2 regions of the Stutzerimonas balearica DSM 6083 genome follow, and region 2 is predicted to be linked to the other one. Evidence: predicted binding sites of a transcription regulator. Region 2 holds the regulator's gene; the other holds the start of a gene.
What was found. The regulator LexA, encoded in region 2, represses DNA repair genes until DNA is damaged. The targets are predictions, from matches to a motif close to CTGTNTNNNNANACAG.

Region 1: the regulator LexA is predicted to act here: its motif matches at 2,352-2,367, upstream of recN (DNA repair protein RecN).

Annotation. Positions count from the first base shown of each region.
Region 1 is NZ_CP007511.1:952,741-957,939, reverse strand. Features, by position in the region: gene dnaK (molecular chaperone DnaK) at 1-1,514, opposite strand, end outside; gene grpE (nucleotide exchange factor GrpE) at 1,612-2,190, opposite strand; gene recN (DNA repair protein RecN) at 2,390-4,063, shown strand; gene fur (ferric iron uptake transcriptional regulator) at 4,148-4,552, opposite strand; gene CL52_RS04320 (outer membrane protein assembly factor BamE) at 4,648-5,160, shown strand.
Region 2 is NZ_CP007511.1:2,607,010-2,619,744, forward strand. Features, by position in the region: gene CL52_RS11745 (penicillin acylase family protein) at 1-2,505, opposite strand, end outside; gene CL52_RS11750 (DUF2489 domain-containing protein) at 2,567-3,031, opposite strand; gene CL52_RS20720 (SEC-C metal-binding domain-containing protein) at 3,039-3,224, opposite strand; gene CL52_RS11755 (LEA/WHy family protein) at 3,234-3,731, opposite strand; gene CL52_RS11760 (S-methyl-5'-thioinosine phosphorylase) at 3,849-4,583, opposite strand; gene nagZ (beta-N-acetylhexosaminidase) at 4,603-5,598, opposite strand; gene CL52_RS11770 (L,D-transpeptidase) at 5,613-6,137, opposite strand; gene CL52_RS11775 (TetR/AcrR family transcriptional regulator) at 6,177-6,884, opposite strand; gene lexA (transcriptional repressor LexA) at 7,079-7,687, shown strand; gene sulA (SOS-induced cell division inhibitor SulA) at 7,702-8,172, shown strand; gene CL52_RS11790 (hypothetical protein) at 8,222-8,458, opposite strand; gene CL52_RS11795 (DUF6586 family protein) at 8,682-9,203, opposite strand; gene topA (type I DNA topoisomerase) at 9,318-11,915, opposite strand; gene CL52_RS11805 (DUF1653 domain-containing protein) at 12,153-12,380, opposite strand; gene fadA (acetyl-CoA C-acyltransferase FadA) at 12,504-12,735, opposite strand, start outside.

The DNA of each region.
Region 1 (5,199 bases), 1.7 Mb from region 2:
GAGTTGGCCTTGATCACGATCGACTGTTGCTTGCCGGTCGCCTTGTCCTTGGCGGACACGTGCAGAATGCCGTTGGCATCGATGTCGAAGGTGACCTCGATCTGCGGCATGCCGCGCGGCGCCGGCGGGATGTCAGCCAGATCGAAGCGACCCAGCGACTTGTTCTGCGCCGCCTGCTTGCGCTCACCCTGCAGCACGTGGATGGTCACGGCACTCTGGTTGTCGTCGGCGGTGGAGAACACCTGCGACTTCTTGGTCGGGATGGTGGTGTTCTTCTCGATCAGCGGAGTCATCACACCGCCGAGGGTCTCGATGCCCAGCGTCAGCGGCGACACGTCCAGCAGCAGCACGTCCTTGACGTCGCCAGCCAGCACCGCGCCCTGAATGGCAGCACCCATGGCAACGGCTTCGTCCGGGTTGACGTCCTTGCGCGGCTCCTTGCCGAAGAACTCGGCGACCTGCTTCTGCACCAGCGGCATGCGGGTCTGGCCACCGACCAGGATCACGTCGTCGATCTTGGAGACGTCGATGCCGGCATCCTTCAGTGCGATGCGGCACGGCTCGATGGTCCGCTCGACCAGATCCTCGACCAGCGACTCCAGCTTGGCACGGGAGATCTTCACGTTCAGGTGCTTCGGACCGGACGCATCGGCCGTGATGTACGGCAGGTTGACGTCGGTCTGCTGGCTGGAGGACAGCTCGATCTTGGCCTTCTCGGCCGCTTCCTTCAGGCGCTGCATGGCCAGCGGATCACCCTTGAGGTTGATGCCGCTTTCCTTCTTGAACTCGTCGACGAGATAGTCGATCAGGCGAATGTCGAAGTCTTCACCACCGAGGAAGGTATCGCCATTGGTGGCCAGCACCTCGAACTGATGCTCACCGTCGACCTCGGCGATCTCGATCACCGACACGTCGAAGGTACCGCCGCCCAGGTCATAGACGATCACGGTATGGTCGCCCTTGGCCTTGTCCATGCCGTAGGCCAGTGCTGCAGCGGTCGGCTCGTTGATGATCCGCTTGACGTCCAGGCCGGCGATGCGACCGGCGTCCTTGGTGGCCTGGCGCTGGCTGTCGTTGAAGTAGGCCGGCACGGTGATCACCGCCTCGGTCACGGCTTCACCCAGATAGTCCTCGGCGGTCTTCTTCATCTTTTTCAGGACTTCGGCGCTGATCTGCGGCGGCGCCATCTTCTGGCCCTTCACCTCCACCCAGGCATCGCCGTTGTCGGCCTTGACGATGCTGTAGGGCACCATCTTGATGTCCTTCTGCACGACGTCCTCTTCGAAGCGACGACCGATCAGACGCTTGACTGCATAAAGGGTATTCTGCGGATTGGTCACCGCCTGGCGCTTGGCCGACTGGCCGACCAGGGTTTCGCCATCATTGGTGTAGGCGATGATCGAAGGCGTGGTGCGCGCGCCCTCGGCGTTCTCGATGACCTTGACGTTGCCGTTTTCCATGATGGAGACGCAGGAGTTGGTGGTCCCCAGGTCGATACCGATGATTTTGCCCATATCTCTCTCCGAATCTTGGTTGGTCCGCGCCTTCAGCCTGGCGCCGGATAAAGCTTTAATTTCGCTTGCCTAGCAGATGGGGCCTGCGCCCGCTATTTCAAGCCTTCTCGTCGATCGAAGGCGGCGCGTCTGCCGGAGCCTTGCTGACAACAACCATGGCCGGCCGCAACAGCCGCCCATTGAGCAGGTAGCCCTTCTGGAACACCTTGATCACGCTGCCTGGCTCGGCATGCATGCTCTCCTCCATTGCCATCGCCTGGTGGTGCTCGGGATTGAAGGGTTCACCCACCGGGTCGACTGCCACGAGCTGGTGCCGTGCGAGCGTGTCGAGCAGCAGCTTATGGGTCAGCTCGAGCCCTTCGCGCACCGCCTTGCTGGTCTCATCGTCCGGCCGTGTCAGCTCCAGGCCACGCTCCAGGCTGTCGGCTACCGGCAACAGGTCGCCAGCGAACTTCTCCAGGGCGAACTTGTGCGCCTTTTCCACGTCCTGCTCGGCACGTCGGCGGATGTTCTGCAACTCGGCAGCCACGCGCAGCGACTGATCCTGCGCCGCGGCGAGCTGCTCTTCGAGCGACTGCACGCGCGCGGCAAGATCCTCGGCCACGCTGTTTTCGGCTTCGGGATTTTCCGGGGGCTGGTTATCCAGGTTCTGCTCGTCGGCCATGCGCTCCTCCATATCTGTCTCAATGCGGGGCATCCCCCGCGCATGTGCCGCTATATGGGGGCAGCGAAGAGCGCTTCAAGGCACCGGGAGCAGATATGCGCAAAAAGGCGACACATTCGCCGTAGCCGACTCGATGCAGCGCTCGACGGTGCTTGAAGGGCGCCGAAAAAGCACTGTATAAATAGCCAGCCACATCAATTGGAGCGCCGCCATGCTGGTCCATCTGTCGGTCCACAACTACGCCATCGTCGAACACCTCGATCTCGAACTGCAGCGAGGGATGACGGTGATCAGCGGCGAAACGGGCGCAGGCAAGTCGATCATGCTCGATGCGCTGGGCCTCGCACTTGGTGATCGCGCCGACAGCAGCGTGGTCCGCCAGGGTGCGGACAAGGCAGATATCCTTGCCAGCTTCGATCTGGCCGATATCCCTGATGCCCAGGCCTGGCTGGCCGCGCGCGACCTCGACAACGACGGACCGTGCATCCTGCGCCGCGTGATTACGGCCGAAGGTCGTTCGCGCGGCTACATCAACGGCTCGCCCTGCCCGCAAGGTGATCTCAAGGCGCTCGGCGAGCTTTTGATCGATATTCACAGCCAGCACGAGCATCAATCGTTGCTCAAGCCAGACACGCATCGCCGCTTGCTGGACGAGTACGCCGGCGCTCAGGAGCTGGCCCGGCAGGTCCATCTCGCTGCGCAGCGCTGGAAGCAAACACGCCAGACGCTCGACCGCCTGAGCAACGCGAGCGACGAGCAACGTGCACGCCATCAGTTGCTCAGCTATCAGCTCGAAGAGCTGGAGAATCTGGCGCTGGGCGAACATGAATTGGAGCAACTGGAGCAGGAGCACAAGAACCTCGCCAATGCCGGGCAACTGCTCGGCGCCTGCCAGCAGGTCATGGAGCTCTGTAGCGAGAACGATGCCGGGAATGTGCTATCGGCGCTCACGTCAAGCCTGCAACGCCTGACGGCTTTCCAGGGTCAATCCGGCGCGCTGGGCGAAGCCGTCAACCTGCTCGCCAGTGCGCAGATCCAGGTCGAGGAAGCAGTTGGCGAGCTCAACCGTTTCATCGACCATTTCGACGCGGACCCCCAGCGCCAACAAGCGCTGGAAGAACGACTGGATGCCATCTACAGCCTGGCACGCAAGCATCGTGTACAGCCGGCCGAACTGCCCGAGCTGCAGCAACGCCTGCTGAGCGAGCTGGAAAGCCTGAACGCCGATGACGAGGCCGTCGAACGTCTGGGCGAGGAGCTCGAAGCCTACGCACGGCATTACCTCGAGAAGGCCGAAGAGCTGAGCCGCGTTCGTCAGGCGGCGGCTACCTGCCTGGGCGAAGCGGTGGAAGACGAGATCCAGCGCCTGGGAATGCCGGGCGGGCGCTTCAGCGTGGTGCTCAAGCCGGTCGCGCCAGGCGAGAACCCGCCACACGGTCTGGAGCTGGTGGAGTTTCTGGTCAGCGCCAACCCCGGTCAGCCGCCGCGTGCCCTGGCCAAGGTCGCTTCGGGTGGTGAACTGTCGCGCATCAGCCTGGCGATTCAGGTCATCACCGCACAGACCTCGCGCACGCCGACGCTGGTATTCGACGAAGTCGATGTCGGCATCGGCGGCCCTACGGCCGAGATTGTCGGCCAACTGTTGCGTCGTCTCGGCGAGCGCGGCCAGGTACTCACCGTTACCCACCTACCGCAGGTAGCTGCCCAGGGCCACAACCACCTGTTCGTGCACAAGGCGCGCGGCGCCGACGAAACCCGCACCGCAGTCGCCGAGCTGAATGGCGACGCCAGGGTCGAAGAAATCGCCAGAATGCTCGGTGGGGTCGACCTGACCGAACAGTCGCTGGCCCATGCCCGGCAGATGGTCTCCACCGCGCAGGCATAACGCTTCGCCGCGAGAGGAGTTGCAGCCGCCATAAATGAAAAACCCCGCCACTATGGGCGGGGTTTCAGGTATCGACCGCGCTGATCAACCCTTCTTGCGTACGTAGAGCACCAGATTGTGATCGACCAGCTCGTAGCCGTGGCGGGCGACGATTTCCTTCTGCAGCTTTTCGATCTCCGAATCGAAGAACTCGATGACATCACCGCTATCGACGCAGACCATATGGTCGTGATGGCCACCATCGGCCAGCTCGAATACGGCATGCCCGCCGTCGAAGTTGTGGCGAACCACCAGGCCAGCCGCCTCGAATTGAGTCAGAACGCGGTAGACAGTCGCCAGACCGACGTCTTCACCGGCCTCCATCAGCGCCTTGTAGACGTCCTCGGCGCTCATGTGGCGCTGGCCCGTGCTGTCGAGCATTTGCAGAATCTTCACCCGGGGAAGGGTTACTTTCAGACCAGCTTTACGAAGTTCGTTGTTCTCAACCATGGTTGGCTTTCTCGCTGCTGCTGTTTCGCAGCCTCCTTCAATACGGGTATGATCCGGGTTCTTTGCCCAGCCAAGATAGTGGAAGTCACCCACCGATGCAAAACACCAAGCTCATGCTGACCAGCCTCACGCTCGTGGGCCTGTTCGCACTCGCCGGTTGTTCGTTTCCTGGGGTATATAAGGTCGACATTCAACAGGGCAATGTCGTCACGCAGGACATGATAGATCAGCTGCGCCCCGGAATGACCCGTAAGCAAGTGCGGTTTATCATGGGCAACCCCCTGATCACCGACACCTTCCACGCCAATCGCTGGGACTACCTCTACAGTATCCAGCCTGGCGGTAGCCAGCGTCAGCAGGAGCGGGTCAGCCTGGTGTTCGACGGCAACGATCAACTGGTAGGCCTGGCCGGCGACTTCATGCCCGGTGTCAGCCGCGACGAAGAGATTCTCGGCACCTCGCCGACGCCGTCCAGCGTCAGCGAAAAGCCGGCCCAGCAGCCGGCCGAGCGGCCGACGCCGGGCTCGCTGCTCGAGGAAATCCAGCGCGAGGTCGATGCGGCCGAACCCGTTCCGGTTCCAATCCCGGAGCCGCTGGAAACCGAATGAACAAAGCCCGGCTATCGCCGGGCTTTCTTTTCTCCCTAT
Region 2 (12,735 bases):
CGTGCCGTACACCTTGTCCAGATTGGCAGGCTTCAGCGGAAAGCTCTGATACGCCCCCTTTAGCCAGGCGTCGATGCCATCGGCATAGTGTTCACTGGCCGGGTTGCCGGACTGTCCGGAGCTGTTCAGCCCGATCATCGGTTCGTCGCGCCCGAAATCGACGATGATGCGCATTGCCGGAATCAGCCAGGTGTCGAAATCCGCGCCCCAGTGGTAAGCCGATACGTTGAGCGTGGAGTGATCGCCGCCGGCCGGGTAAGGCCCGCGATTGAGGTAGCCGTCCAGCGCTTCGATGGCGCGGCGCTGACCGGCCGGCATATGAGGCGCCAGCTGGGTGGCTCCGCTGACCCACTCGTAGCGATGCAGCTTACCCCACTGCCAGGCCTGACGATCGGGGCCGAGGCGGGTTTCCAGCGAGCTCACCGCCGCTGCCAGGCTGCGCGCAATGATGGTGGGCTTGTCCTCGACGGTGGCGGTGCGCTGGTCGTCCCAGAACGGGCTGTCGTCGCGGCCGAGCAAGTGATCGGCCTGCGCCGAGTAGGACAAGGTGGAGGCCTGAATCAGCGCCTGCCAGGCCGGTCGGTCTTCCGGGCCGAGCTCATCGAGGAAGATCTGCCGCGCGCTCTCCTGCAGGAAAGCGCCATAGAGTGCCGCGTCCGCCGAGTCGGCGGCCAGCTCGCCATCGAACGCCAGCAGACGGCGCAATGCTTCTTCGGCGCGCACCCGCTGCTCGGCTGGCAACGCTGCGACAGCCGCCTTCAGCGGCTGCGCCATGCCCGGCCCCTGCAACATCGTCTGGAGCTTGGCGGCGAACGGCGTGCGCTGATCGTATTGCATGGCCATCATGCTGCGCGTGTCATGCCGGCCGCTGCCGGCGAGCTCGGCCAGCCGCTCGTAGCGTTCTGGGTAATACCAGGAACTCGACAGCTGCATGCCATAGCCGCGAGGCACGGTACGGTGGTTCGCGGTGCCCAGCCAGCCTTGGGCCGGGTCCTGGTCGTAGGGATGCAGCATCGAATCGGCGAAACCATCCCAGTCATAGCGCCCGTCCCAGCCGGGCGACGGCACCAGGCCCAGCCCCTCACGACGGTTCGGGTAACGCCCGGTGACCTGCCAGCCAATACTGCGTTCGTCGGCGAACAGCATGTTCAACGGCATGGCACCGATGCGCCCGCTGGCCTCGAAAGCCTGCTCGACGGAGCCGGCGCGGGACAGGTCGAAGAACGCATCGAGCGATCGATCGGCCTCGCGCAGCGTGCTCTTCAGTGCCAGGCCGTAGCCGCTCTTGAGTTCCAGCGGTTGCAGCGAGTGCTTGCGCGGGCCCAGCACAGTGTTCAGCAGGGGGCCGTTACGCGTCTCGTAGAGGGTTTCGCGAACAGGCCGCGCGCCCTTGATGAAGTAGGTTTCGTGGCGCACCTGGGCCGGCACCCAGCGCCCGTCGGCCAGGTACAGCATGCGGTCGCCATCTCGGCGGACCTTTTCGAGAAACAGGTCCTGATTGTCGCCCATGACCATCGTCATGCCCCAGGCGAGCTTGCCATTGAAGCCGGCGACCACGGCCGGCACCCCGGCGACCGTTACGCCGGCAGCCTGGAACTTCGGCGAACGAATTTGCATGAAATTCCAGTACGAGGGCATCGACAACGGCAAGTGCGTGTCGTTGGCGAACAAGGGTTTGCCGCTGCGGCTGCGGCTCGCCGCGACGGCCCAGTTGTTCGAGGCGGCAACGCCTAGCATGTTGAAAGCGGCAACGCGACGGGTCGTCTCGGCGACGCTGTCCAGCCCCGGAATCTGCCCGCCGAGCGAAAGCCCGTCCAGCTTGGCGGCTTCATCGAACGGCAGCGGTTCGTCGGGGTAGGTCGGCAGCAGCCAGGCCAGCTTGTCGCTGCCCACCTGCTGGGCCAGCGCCAGTGCGGCGATCTCTTCCTGCAGGTTCACCGAAAGGCCGAAATTGAGCAGGCAGAAGATCAGTACGGAGTCTTCCGGCTTCCAGTACTCGGGTCGATAGCCCGACTCGGCGAGCTCCATCGGCAGCCGGTCGCGATAGCGATACAGATAGGCGTTCACGCCGCGCGCGTAGACCTCGAAGATCTTCTTCATGCGCGGCGATGCTTCGCGGTAGAAGAGTTCGGCGCTCTGGCGCAGATTCACCGCACGCATGAAGCGGTCGATGTCCAGCACCCCGGGGCCGACCATTTCAGCCAGCCGCCCCTGGGCCGTCAGGCGCAGGCTGATCATCTGCCCGAGCCGGTCGCTGGCATGCACGTAGCCCATGGCAAAGATCGCATCGTGCAATGACTGACTTTCGATCAGCGGCATGCCCAGTGCATTGCGCCGCACACTGACACTGCCTGCCAGCCCCTTCAGCGGCTGGACACCGTGCGCCGGTGCGACACTGTCGGCGTAACGGCTATCCAGATAGGCCTGACACCCGGCCAGGCCGAACAACCCAAGCGCTGCGCCAATGGCAATGCGAGACAAGGAGACAGGCAAACGCGTCGACATGGATAACTCCTCGCGGGGCGAGCCGACAGACAGGTGGTAGACAGTTAGGGAGCTTTGCTGATCAGGCCGCTCGGCCGGATGCTGGCAGCGCTTCGTCGAGCAGCCAGCGTGCACAGCGCCGAGCCTCGGCCTTGTGCTTGAGTTCCAGCGCACTGAAGGTCGCCTCGTAGCGACGTCGCTCACTGCGCTCCAGCGCTTTCCAGGCGCCGTGGGTCGGCACCTGCTCGGTCGCCTCGTAGAGCTGATGGAACACCTGGCAGCGAGGGTCTTGCCCCAGAACAGGATCGTAGTGATCGAGCAGAACCTTGATGCGAATCGCACCTTCGATCAGTGGCAGCTGCTCGTCGAGCAGGCTGCCAGCCAGGATCCGCAAATCCTCAGCCAGCGCAATCTGCCGCTTGGTCTGCTGCGCCTGCTGTTCGCGTTCAACGCGCCAGACGCGGCGCCAGAGATACAAGGCATAACCGCCCAGCGCGGCAATCACCAACGCACCCAGACTCAGCAGCACGAGCACGACGGGCGACATGGGACAATCAGGCCCCGTGACACTTCTTGAATTTCTTCTGGCTGCCGCATGGGCATGGGTCGTTGCGACCGACGTCCTTCAGCGGGTTGCGAACCGGCTCCGACGCATGATTGCAGTGCGGACCATGGACATGGTGATGATGCTCGTGGTCGTGATTGCAGTCGGGGCCGTGTACGTGAGGTTCTTGAGTCATGTTGCTGCGTCACTCCGGGATAAAGTTGCCGGGGATTATCTCTCCTTTGGTGGAGATCTGCACAGCACGTCCAAGCATCAGGCCGGTCTTGAGCTCACCATCGAGACTGTAGCGGATGGCCCGATCAGGCTTTTCCAGCAGCCGCACGATGTACTTCATGTGCTTCCACAAGTTGGTGTGCACGGTGACTTCGTAGTACTCGAACCCGTGCGCGGGCACCGTCAGCCAGCCACTCGATTCGCCGTCGGCCAGCTCCACCTCGTTGAGATGTACCTTGTAGCGCAGGCCGCGGACCGGCAGGCTGTGATCGTTGGGGTTATCGATGCGAAAACGCAGCATGAACTGCTGCTCCAGCAAGCGGGCCTTGACCACCTCGACCTTCGTCAACTGAACCTTGGGGTCGACGAAATTGTTGCTGAACCAGGTTGAACAGGCAGTTAGCGAACCGAGCAGACTCAGCAATAGCACCGTTCTGAGTATTGTTATTGTGCGCCGCTGATCGAACATTCCAAGTACTCCAAAGGACGGCTCAGTGTAGCAAGCGGTCCGGCAGCCGCAATGGGGGCAAGTTGCAAATTGCCAGTGTCACGCGCCGGCATGACAGCCCTGTTGCAGCCGGGTGCTTTAGCCCAGAATGCGAGCCAGCACCGCACGTGCCTTGCCGACACCCTCGGCCAGCGCGGCCTCGATCTGCGCCATGGTGATGATCCCGCCGGACTTTCCTGCTGCCGGATTGACCACCAGTGCCAGGCAGGCGTAGGGAAGCTCCAGCTCGCGCGCCAACACCGCCTCCGGCATACCGGTCATGCCGACGATGTCGCAGCCGTCACGCTCCATCCGCGCGATCTCCGCCACCGTCTCCAGGCGCGGGCCCTGGGTACAGCCGTATACGCCATGGCTGCTGAAGGCAAAGCCCTCGGCGGCGAGGGCGGTGACTAGGCGCTGGCGCAACGACTCGTCGTAGGGATAGCTGAAGTCGACATGCGTCACCTGTTCGAGCTCACCTTCGAAAAACGTATGCGCTCGACCATAGGTGTAATCGATGATCTGGTGCGGTACGCAGAAGTGCCCCGCGCCCATCGCAGCGTGGATGCCGCCCACCGCGTTGACCGCCACGACGCTCTCAGCCCCGGCCTCCTTCAGCGCCCAGAGATTTGCTCGATAGTTGACCTCGTGCGGTGGGATGCGGTGGGGGTGGCCATGGCGCGCCAGGAACAGCACTTCACCGCCGGCGTAACGGCCATGGAGAATGTCTGCCGACGGTAGGCCATACGGGGTTTCAATGCGCTTGGCATCGCGCAGCACCAGGCCATCCAGCTGGGTCAGCCCGGTTCCGCCAATGATGGCGTGTACAGTCATGCTTGGTTCTCTGAGGGGGTCATACCAGACCTGCGCCGCGCAACGCACCGAGCGCGGAAAGCCAACGCGGGTTCTGCTTGTAGTCCTGCGCAATCACGGAACGGGCGCGCATCCGGGCCAGCCTCGGCGAGGGCTTTACAGCCAGCCGCTGCAATGCCGAAACGGCCAGCTCGGCGGCTGCCCGGTCGTTGCACACCAGCCCCATGTCACAGCCGGCGCTCAGCGCGGCCTCGATGCGCGCCGCAGCATCGCCCGCTACATGGGCGCCGGCCATGGAAAGATCGTCGCTGAAGATCACGCCGGAGAAACCCAGCTCGCCGCGTAACACCTCTTGCAGCCAGCGCTGGGAGAAGCCCGCCGGCTGGGAATCTACCTGTGGATAGATCACGTGCGCGGGCATCACTGCGTCCAGCGTAGGCGCCAGCCGCCGGAACGGCAGCAGATCGCACTGACGAATCTCCTCGAGGCTACGCTCGTCACGCGGTATCGCCACGTGCGAATCGGCTTCGGCCCAGCCGTGGCCGGGGAAGTGCTTTCCGGTCGCCGACATGCCCGCCGCATGCATCCCGCCGATAAAGGCGGCGGCCAGATCGGCCGCACGCTCGGGTGCCGCCTCGAACGCCCGCGCACCGATTACCGCACTGCGCTGATGATCGAGATCGAGCACCGGAGCAAAGCTGAAATCGAGGCCGGCCGCGAGTACCTCCGTGGCCATCAACCAGCCGCAGGCCCGGGCAAGCTCGACGGCATCCGAGTGGTGGGCGAACTCGCGCATCGCCGGCAATCTGACGAAGCCCTGCCGCAAGCGCTGGACGCGACCACCTTCCTGATCGACGGCAATCAGCAAGTCCGGGCGCTCGGCGCGCACGGCCCGGCAGAGATCCAGCACCTGGCGAGGATGGTCGATGTTGCGCGCGAACAGGATCAAGCCGCCGACCTGCGGCTGGCGCAGCAACTGGCGATCCTCGGCAGTCAGCCAGGTGCCGCCGATATCCAGCATCAATGAACCTTGCATGAGGCACAGAATCCTTAATCGAGTTTGGCGTGAGCCCACTGAGGATAAGAGGCTTCGTCGATGCGAACGGCGCAGTGCAACGGCACCCGTGCGAACAGCGCTATCAGCTCTTCGTTGCGCATGCGCACACAGCCGTGGGATAGCGGCACACCCATTGGCTCGGTGTCGGGTGTGCCGTGTATATAGATGTAGCGTCGGAACGTATCGACGCTTCCGAGGCGGTTGACGCCCTGTTCGCAGCCGCTCAGCCAGAGGATCCGACTGAGGATCCAGTCGCGCCCCGGAAACTGCTCGTGCAACTGCGGCGTCCAGACCTCTCCGGTCCAGCGTCGGCCGCGCAATACTGCCCCGGCCGGCAGACCCGCACCGACCTTCGCACGCACCTGGTGCAAGCCGCGCGGCGTACAGCCCGAACCATTGTGTTCGCCCGGCCCGTTCACGGCAGTGGAAACAGAGGCACGAAAACAGAGCCTGTCGCGGGTGAACCCGTACAGGCACTGGTCAGCGAGGGAAACGAGGAGCAAATCGAGGTCGGCCATGGGCCGCTAGCTTAGCCCAAGCAGCCACAGGCTTGAACCTCAAGCCTTGGCAGGAACCGCCACCGCATTGCGCCGGGCCAACGGCTGAGCCTCGGCCAGTGGCGTATCGGCGATGGCACTGTCGGCGCGCATACCGGCAGCCAGGAACGGCACCATCATCCGCATGACCTGCTCGATCGATGTGCGCGCGCCAAAATCGTTCTCGGCGATGGCCCTGAGCGCCTTGATGCCGGACATGCTGAAGGCTGCTGCACCCAGCATGAAATGCACACGCCAGAAAAGCTCGATCGGCGGCAGCGACGGAGCCGCCTCGTGTACCCGCAGCATGTAGCGGCGAAACACCTTGCCGTACATGTCTTCGAGATAACGCCGCAGGTGTCCCTGGCTCTGGCTGAACGACAGGCCGAGCAAGCGCATGAAGATGGACAGGTCGTCGCCGCTGCGCGGCTTCACAGCCAGCGCCTGCTCGACCAGGATACCGAGTAGCTCCTCAAGGGTGTCCGGCTTGCCGGCAAGCGCCTCTCGGCGGTCGAGTTCGCGTTCGAGGCTCGCGCAGAATGGACCGAGAAACCGTGAGAACACGGCCTGAATCAGCGCCTTCTTCGAGCCAAAGTGATAGTTCACCGCCGCCAGGTTCACCCCGGCCTTGCTGGTGATCAGACGAAGCGAAGTCTCGGCGAAGCCCTTTTCCGCGAACAGCTGTTCCGCAGCATCGAGAATGCGCTCAACTGTTTCCGACTGCGCCATGCCCCCTCCAGAAGACAAACAAGTGTTTGAAACTTACGTTTCAGTGTCTACCAAGTCAACCTGCATCCGCTTCGGCGGTTGTGCCGCTTTGTCGCAACCGGCCTGTTAAGAGGAAAAGGCGCGACGCGAGGCGATTGCCAACCCGCATGCACTGTATATAATCCCAGGCACTGTATAAAAGAACAGAGACCGCCATGATCAAGCTCACGCCCCGCCAGTCTCAGATCCTCGACTTCATCAAACGCTGCCTCGAAGACAACGGTTACCCGCCAACGCGAGCGGAGATCGCGCAGGAGCTCGGCTTCAAATCCCCCAACGCAGCCGAAGAGCATCTCAAGGCCCTGGCGCGCAAAGGCGCCATCGAAATGACACCGGGCGCCTCACGCGGCATCCGCATCCCCGATTTCGAGCCAGCCACGCACGAGAGCGGGCTACCTATCATTGGCCGGGTCGCGGCCGGTGCGCCCATCCTGGCGCAACAGCATGTCGAGGAATCCTGCCAGATCAACCCCGCCTTTTTCCATCCGAAAGCCGATTATCTGCTACGGGTGCGCGGCATGAGCATGAAGGACATCGGCATCTTCGATGGCGACCTGCTTGCCGTCCATACCACGCGCGAAGCACGCAACGGGCAAGTGATAGTCGCTCGAGTCGGCGATGAAGTCACAGTCAAGCGCTTCAAGCGTGAGGGCAACAAGGTGTGGCTTCTGGCCGAAAACGAGGACTTCGCGCCGATCGAGGTAGACCTCGAAGAGCAGGAGCTGGTCATCGAAGGGTTGAGCGTCGGTGTCATTCGCCGCTAAACAGGAGAAGGATCATGCAGTACCGTTCCGAAACCATGCGACCACAGCTGTCACTTTTCGAAGGCATGATGGCCCAGCGCGCCATGCCATTCTGTGCAGCCCCTGCTTCTGTCGAGCCTCGCCCCGAGTACCTTAGCGAGCTTAGCCTGAGCGGCAACAGCGAACACTGCCACCTGTTGTTGACGCCTATCCTGAGGGATCTCAGCGAGGCGGACGACAAACGCTGGCTGACACTGATTGCGCCCCCCGGCTCACTGAGCGGCAACTGGCTGCGTGACAGCGGCCTGAACCGCCAACGTGTGATCGTTCTGCACCCTCGTAATGACCAAAGCGCGCTCGAACTGGCCTGCAAGGCACTCGGCTCGGGCTGCAGTCACACCGTGATCACCTGGCAGGAAAAGCTCAGCAACGCTGAGCGTAACAAGCTTCGTGCGGCGGCCAGCCTGGGCCAGGCCAAAGGGCTGAATATCCGCCTGGGCTGCTAGGCCCTTCCCTCTCGGCGGCACAGGGATCGTGCCGGCAAGCCGCTTCGTATCAATGCAAGACGCGCGGCGACTCATCCTCGTATTCGAAATCGCCTTCGGCCATTTTCCCCGCCATCTGCACGCCGACGTTGAACATCGCCTTAGCCACCTCGACGTGCTGTCCCTGCAGGAACAGCCTGGCCTCCTCGGAGAAATCCAGCGTGACCAGCACCTCCTCGTCTTCGGCGCGGCGGAGCACGATGCGCCCATCGGGCATCTCGACAATCTCTAGAAAAGACGTAGGCATTCGGTTGGCTCTCGTTGAAAGGCGCGCATTGTACCAGTGGAGTGCCATGAGAAAAGGCTTGTACCCCGCGCTCAGCCATGAGGCCGATGAACGCGGCCATAGGCATCTCAGCTCGCCACCTGCCGCGCCGGCATAGCGAGCCCTGGCCTGATGCCTTGCCGCCGGCCACCCGTGAGGCACGAACGACACGACGGAAACGACGCGAATCAATTCAAGCCGGACGTCACCACTCAGTCATGGTCTCGCGGAAGCGCAGCACCAGCTCCTTGATGTTCGTGCGCCAGAGCTCCAGCTCGGTTCGCGACAAGGCTTCTGGCTGGTCCTCCTCGAGCGTCACCGCCTCGATCAGCGGCTGCCGTGGATCGACTTTGGCCTTCGTTGGCGCCTGAGGCGGCTGGAACAACGCGGCATGAGCCGACAGCAACCGGGCTAACCAAGTGTCCGGCTGTTCGGCGAGTTCGACCAGCTCGGCGAGCTCCTGGCTCGGCGCCTGCTCCAGCGCCTGGCGATTCAGAAACGCCTCGGCGCGAGGCGCATCAGCACCTGGCGACCGGTAGAAACCAGCGATTTCATGGCACAGGCCGAGCACGGCCCCGTATAGGTGAAACAGGCTCGCCTCACGCTCGGCCTGGACCTGCCCCTGAGCATTCAGGGTGCCGAGTGCGTCAGCCTTGCGCCAGTTTTCCAGCGAAAGGCCGGCAAAGAACAGTTTCTGGTTGGTACGGGTGTAGCGTTCGTGAGCCATGGTGCTCTCCGCAAAGCAGGATTGCCGCAAGAATGGACCGCCTGCGGCGACAAAACCAGCACATGCCCGACGGGCGCCCCGCTCATTCGAACCGGGCGCCGTCGCAGCGGCGCATCAGCGCTTGTCTTCCACCTTCCACTTACCGCCGTCGTAGAACGCCTTCCAGCCGGTGGGCTTGCCATTGACCTCGGACTGCACGTACTGCTCCTTGGTCTTGCGACTGAAGCGAATGACCGCTGGGCGTCCTTCGGGATCCTGCTGCGGCGCTTGGAGCAGGAAGTGGTACTTGGGATCGATCTCATCCCTGTGCGGGATCAGCTCGCTGACCAACGGCGCGCGCGTTTCGCGGTTTTTCGGGAACTGGCTGGCGGCCAGGAACAGCCCGGACGCCCCGTCGCGCAGCACGTAGGTATCGTCGACCTTTTCGCATTTGAGTTCCGGCATCTTCACCGCATCCATCTTCGGCGGCGCCGGCTCACCATTCTTCAGCAGCTTGCGGGTGTTCTTGCATTCCGCATTGGTGCAGCCAAAGAACTTGCCGAACCGGCCGGTCTTGAGCTGCATTTCGCTGCCGCATTTGTCGCACTCCAGACTAGGGCCCTCGTAGCCCTTGATGCGGAACTGCCCCTCCTCCACTTCGTAGCCCGCGCAGTCGGGGTTGTTACCGCAAATATGCAGCTTGTGCTTTTCGTCGAGCAGGTAGGCATCCATCGCATTGCTGCAGATGGGGCAGCGGCGCTTGCCCAAGAGCACCAGGGATTCGGACTCGCCCTCGTCATCGGCTGCGATTTCGTCGCCCGGAATCAGATTGATAGTCGATTTGCAGCGCTCCTTCGGCGGCAGGCTGTAGCCGGAGCAACCGAGGAACACGCCGGTCGAGGCGGTGCGGATCATCATTGGCCGCCCGCAGACCTTGCACGGAATATCGGTCAGGGTCGGCTGGTTGGCACGCATGCCGCTATCCGGCGACTCTGCGATCTCGAGCTTGCGGCGGAAGTCACCGTAGAACTCGTCAAGCACGTGCTTCCACTCCCGCTCGCCCTGCGCGACATCGTCCAGATGCTCTTCCATGCCGGCGGTGAACCCGTAGTCCATCAGGTTCTCGAAGCTCTCGGAGAGGCGCTCGGTAACGATCTCGCCCATTTTCTCGGCGTAGAAGCGGCGGTTATGCAGCGAGACATAGCCGCGATCCTGAATGGTCGAAATGATCGCCGCGTAGGTGGACGGCCGGCCGATGCCGCGCTTTTCCATTTCCTTGACCAGGCTCGCCTCGGAATAACGCGCCGGCGGCTTGGTGAAGTGCTGGCTGGGGTCGAGCGCGAGCAAATCCATCGCCTCGCCCTGCTTCATTTCCGGCAAGACGTCATCTTCGCCGGTCTTGCTCTGCTGCGGCAGCACGCGGGTGTAGCCGTCAAACTTGAGGATGCGACCCTTGGCACGCAGTTCGAAATCACCGGCCGTCACGGTCACGCTGGTCGCCAGGTACTGTGCAGGCGGCATCTGGCAGGCGACGAACTGGCGCCAGATCAGCTCATAGAGGCGCTCGGCGTCGCGCTCCATGCCCGACAACTGGTTGGGCCGCAGGTTGACGTCCGATGGACGAATCGCCTCGTGGGCCTCCTGGGCGCCTTCCTTGCTGGAATAGAAGTTGGGCTTCTCCGGCAGGTACTGGCTGCCGAACTCGCTTTCAATGAACCCGCGGGCCATGACCAGCGCATCGGCCGAAAGATTGGTCGAGTCGGTACGCATGTAGGTGATGTAGCCAGCTTCGTACAGGCGCTGGGCCATCATCATGGTCTTCTTTACGCCGAAGCCCAGGCGATTGCTCGCCGCCTGCTGCAGCGTCGAGGTAATGAAGGGGGCCGACGGCTTGCTCGAGGTCGGCTTGTCCTCGCGCTTGCTGACGCTGTACGTCGCGCTTTTGAGCTTTTCCATCGCGGCCTTGGCCTGCGCCTCGTTCAGCGGCTTGAACGCCTCACCCTTCTCGCGGGCGACTTCGAAGCGCACCTTGGCCTGCTGCGCGGTCGCCAGATCGGCGTGCACTTCCCAGTACTCTTCGGGCACGAAAGCGCGAATCTCGCGCTCGCGCTCGACCACCAGCTTGACCGCCACCGACTGTACGCGACCGGCGGAAAGCCCACGCGCGATTTTCTGCCAGAGCAGCGGCGAGACCATGTAGCCCACCACCCGATCGAGGAAGCGCCGCGCTTGCTGGGCGTTTACCCGGTTGATGTCCAGCTCGCCGGGCTGGGCGAAGGCTTCCTGAATGGCCTTTTTGGTGATCTCGTTGAACACCACGCGCTTGTAGCGCTCGTCGTCGCCGCCGATGGATTCGCGCAGGTGCCAGGCGATGGCCTCTCCCTCTCTATCCAAGTCGGTTGCGAGATAGATGGTGTCGGCTTCCTTGGCCAGGCGTCGAAGTTCCTCGATCACCTTCTCCTTGCCCGGCAGGATCTCGTACTTGGCTTTCCAGCCGTGCTCAGGGTCCACTCCCATTCGGGCAAACAGCTGGCGCTTGGCCTTTTCCTTCGGCGACAGCGACGAGGCTTCGGCAGCCTTGCCGCGCTTGGCCGGCTCCTTGCTCGCAGAGCCGCTGGTAGGAAGGTCGCGGATATGGCCGATACTCGACTTCACCACGTACTGGTTACCCAGGTACTTGTTGATGGTCTTGGCCTTGGCCGGTGATTCCACGATGACCAGCGATTTACCCATGGAGTGGAGATTTCCTGAATCGAGAAGTGAACGAAGGAGAGCTTGCGGAGCTCGGAAGTGCGCTTGCCGGATACGCCAGGCGAGCTGGAGTCAGGACCTCGGCACCGATCCGAGCGGCCCACGGCAAAGGGTCGCGACGAGGCTGCATGATCGCTCTGCCTGAAAAGCACCGCTATATATAGTGGTGACGGATGACAGGTCAAGCCGGCAGTCGACAGAGCTGCCAACCGGGCAACGTCAGAAACGGCTTGGCTCGGCCTCCACCAGTGCGAAGCGCGGTACACGCTCGCCGTCGACTTCCACCGACTCGACGAACATCGACAACGGGCGCACCCACAGCCCTCGCTCGCCGTAAAGCGCCTGGTAGAACACCAGTGGCTCCTCCGTCTCGGAGTGGCGCACCACAGCAAACACCCGGTATTCCGGCCCCTTGTAATGGCGATAACGCCCCGGCTGGACCTGCATGAGAGCCTCCACAAAAAGGAAAACCGGGGCTTGCGGCCCCGGCTTTCATTGACACCAATCTGCAGCATCGGACGACAGGCCACAGCCTAGCCCAGTCGCCCGTCACTGTCAGTCATGCCGTCTTCAGACGCGCTCGAACACCGTACTGATGCCCTGGCCCAGGCCAATGCACATGGTGGCGATACCCAGCGTACCGTTGTTCTGCTTCATCACATTCAGCAGGGTGCCGGAGATACGCGCACCGGAGCAGCCGAACGGATGGCCCAGCGCGATGGCGCCACCGTGCAGGTTGACCTTCTGCTCCATCTTGTCGAGCAGCTTGAGGTCCTTGAGCACCGGCAGTGCCTGGGCGGCG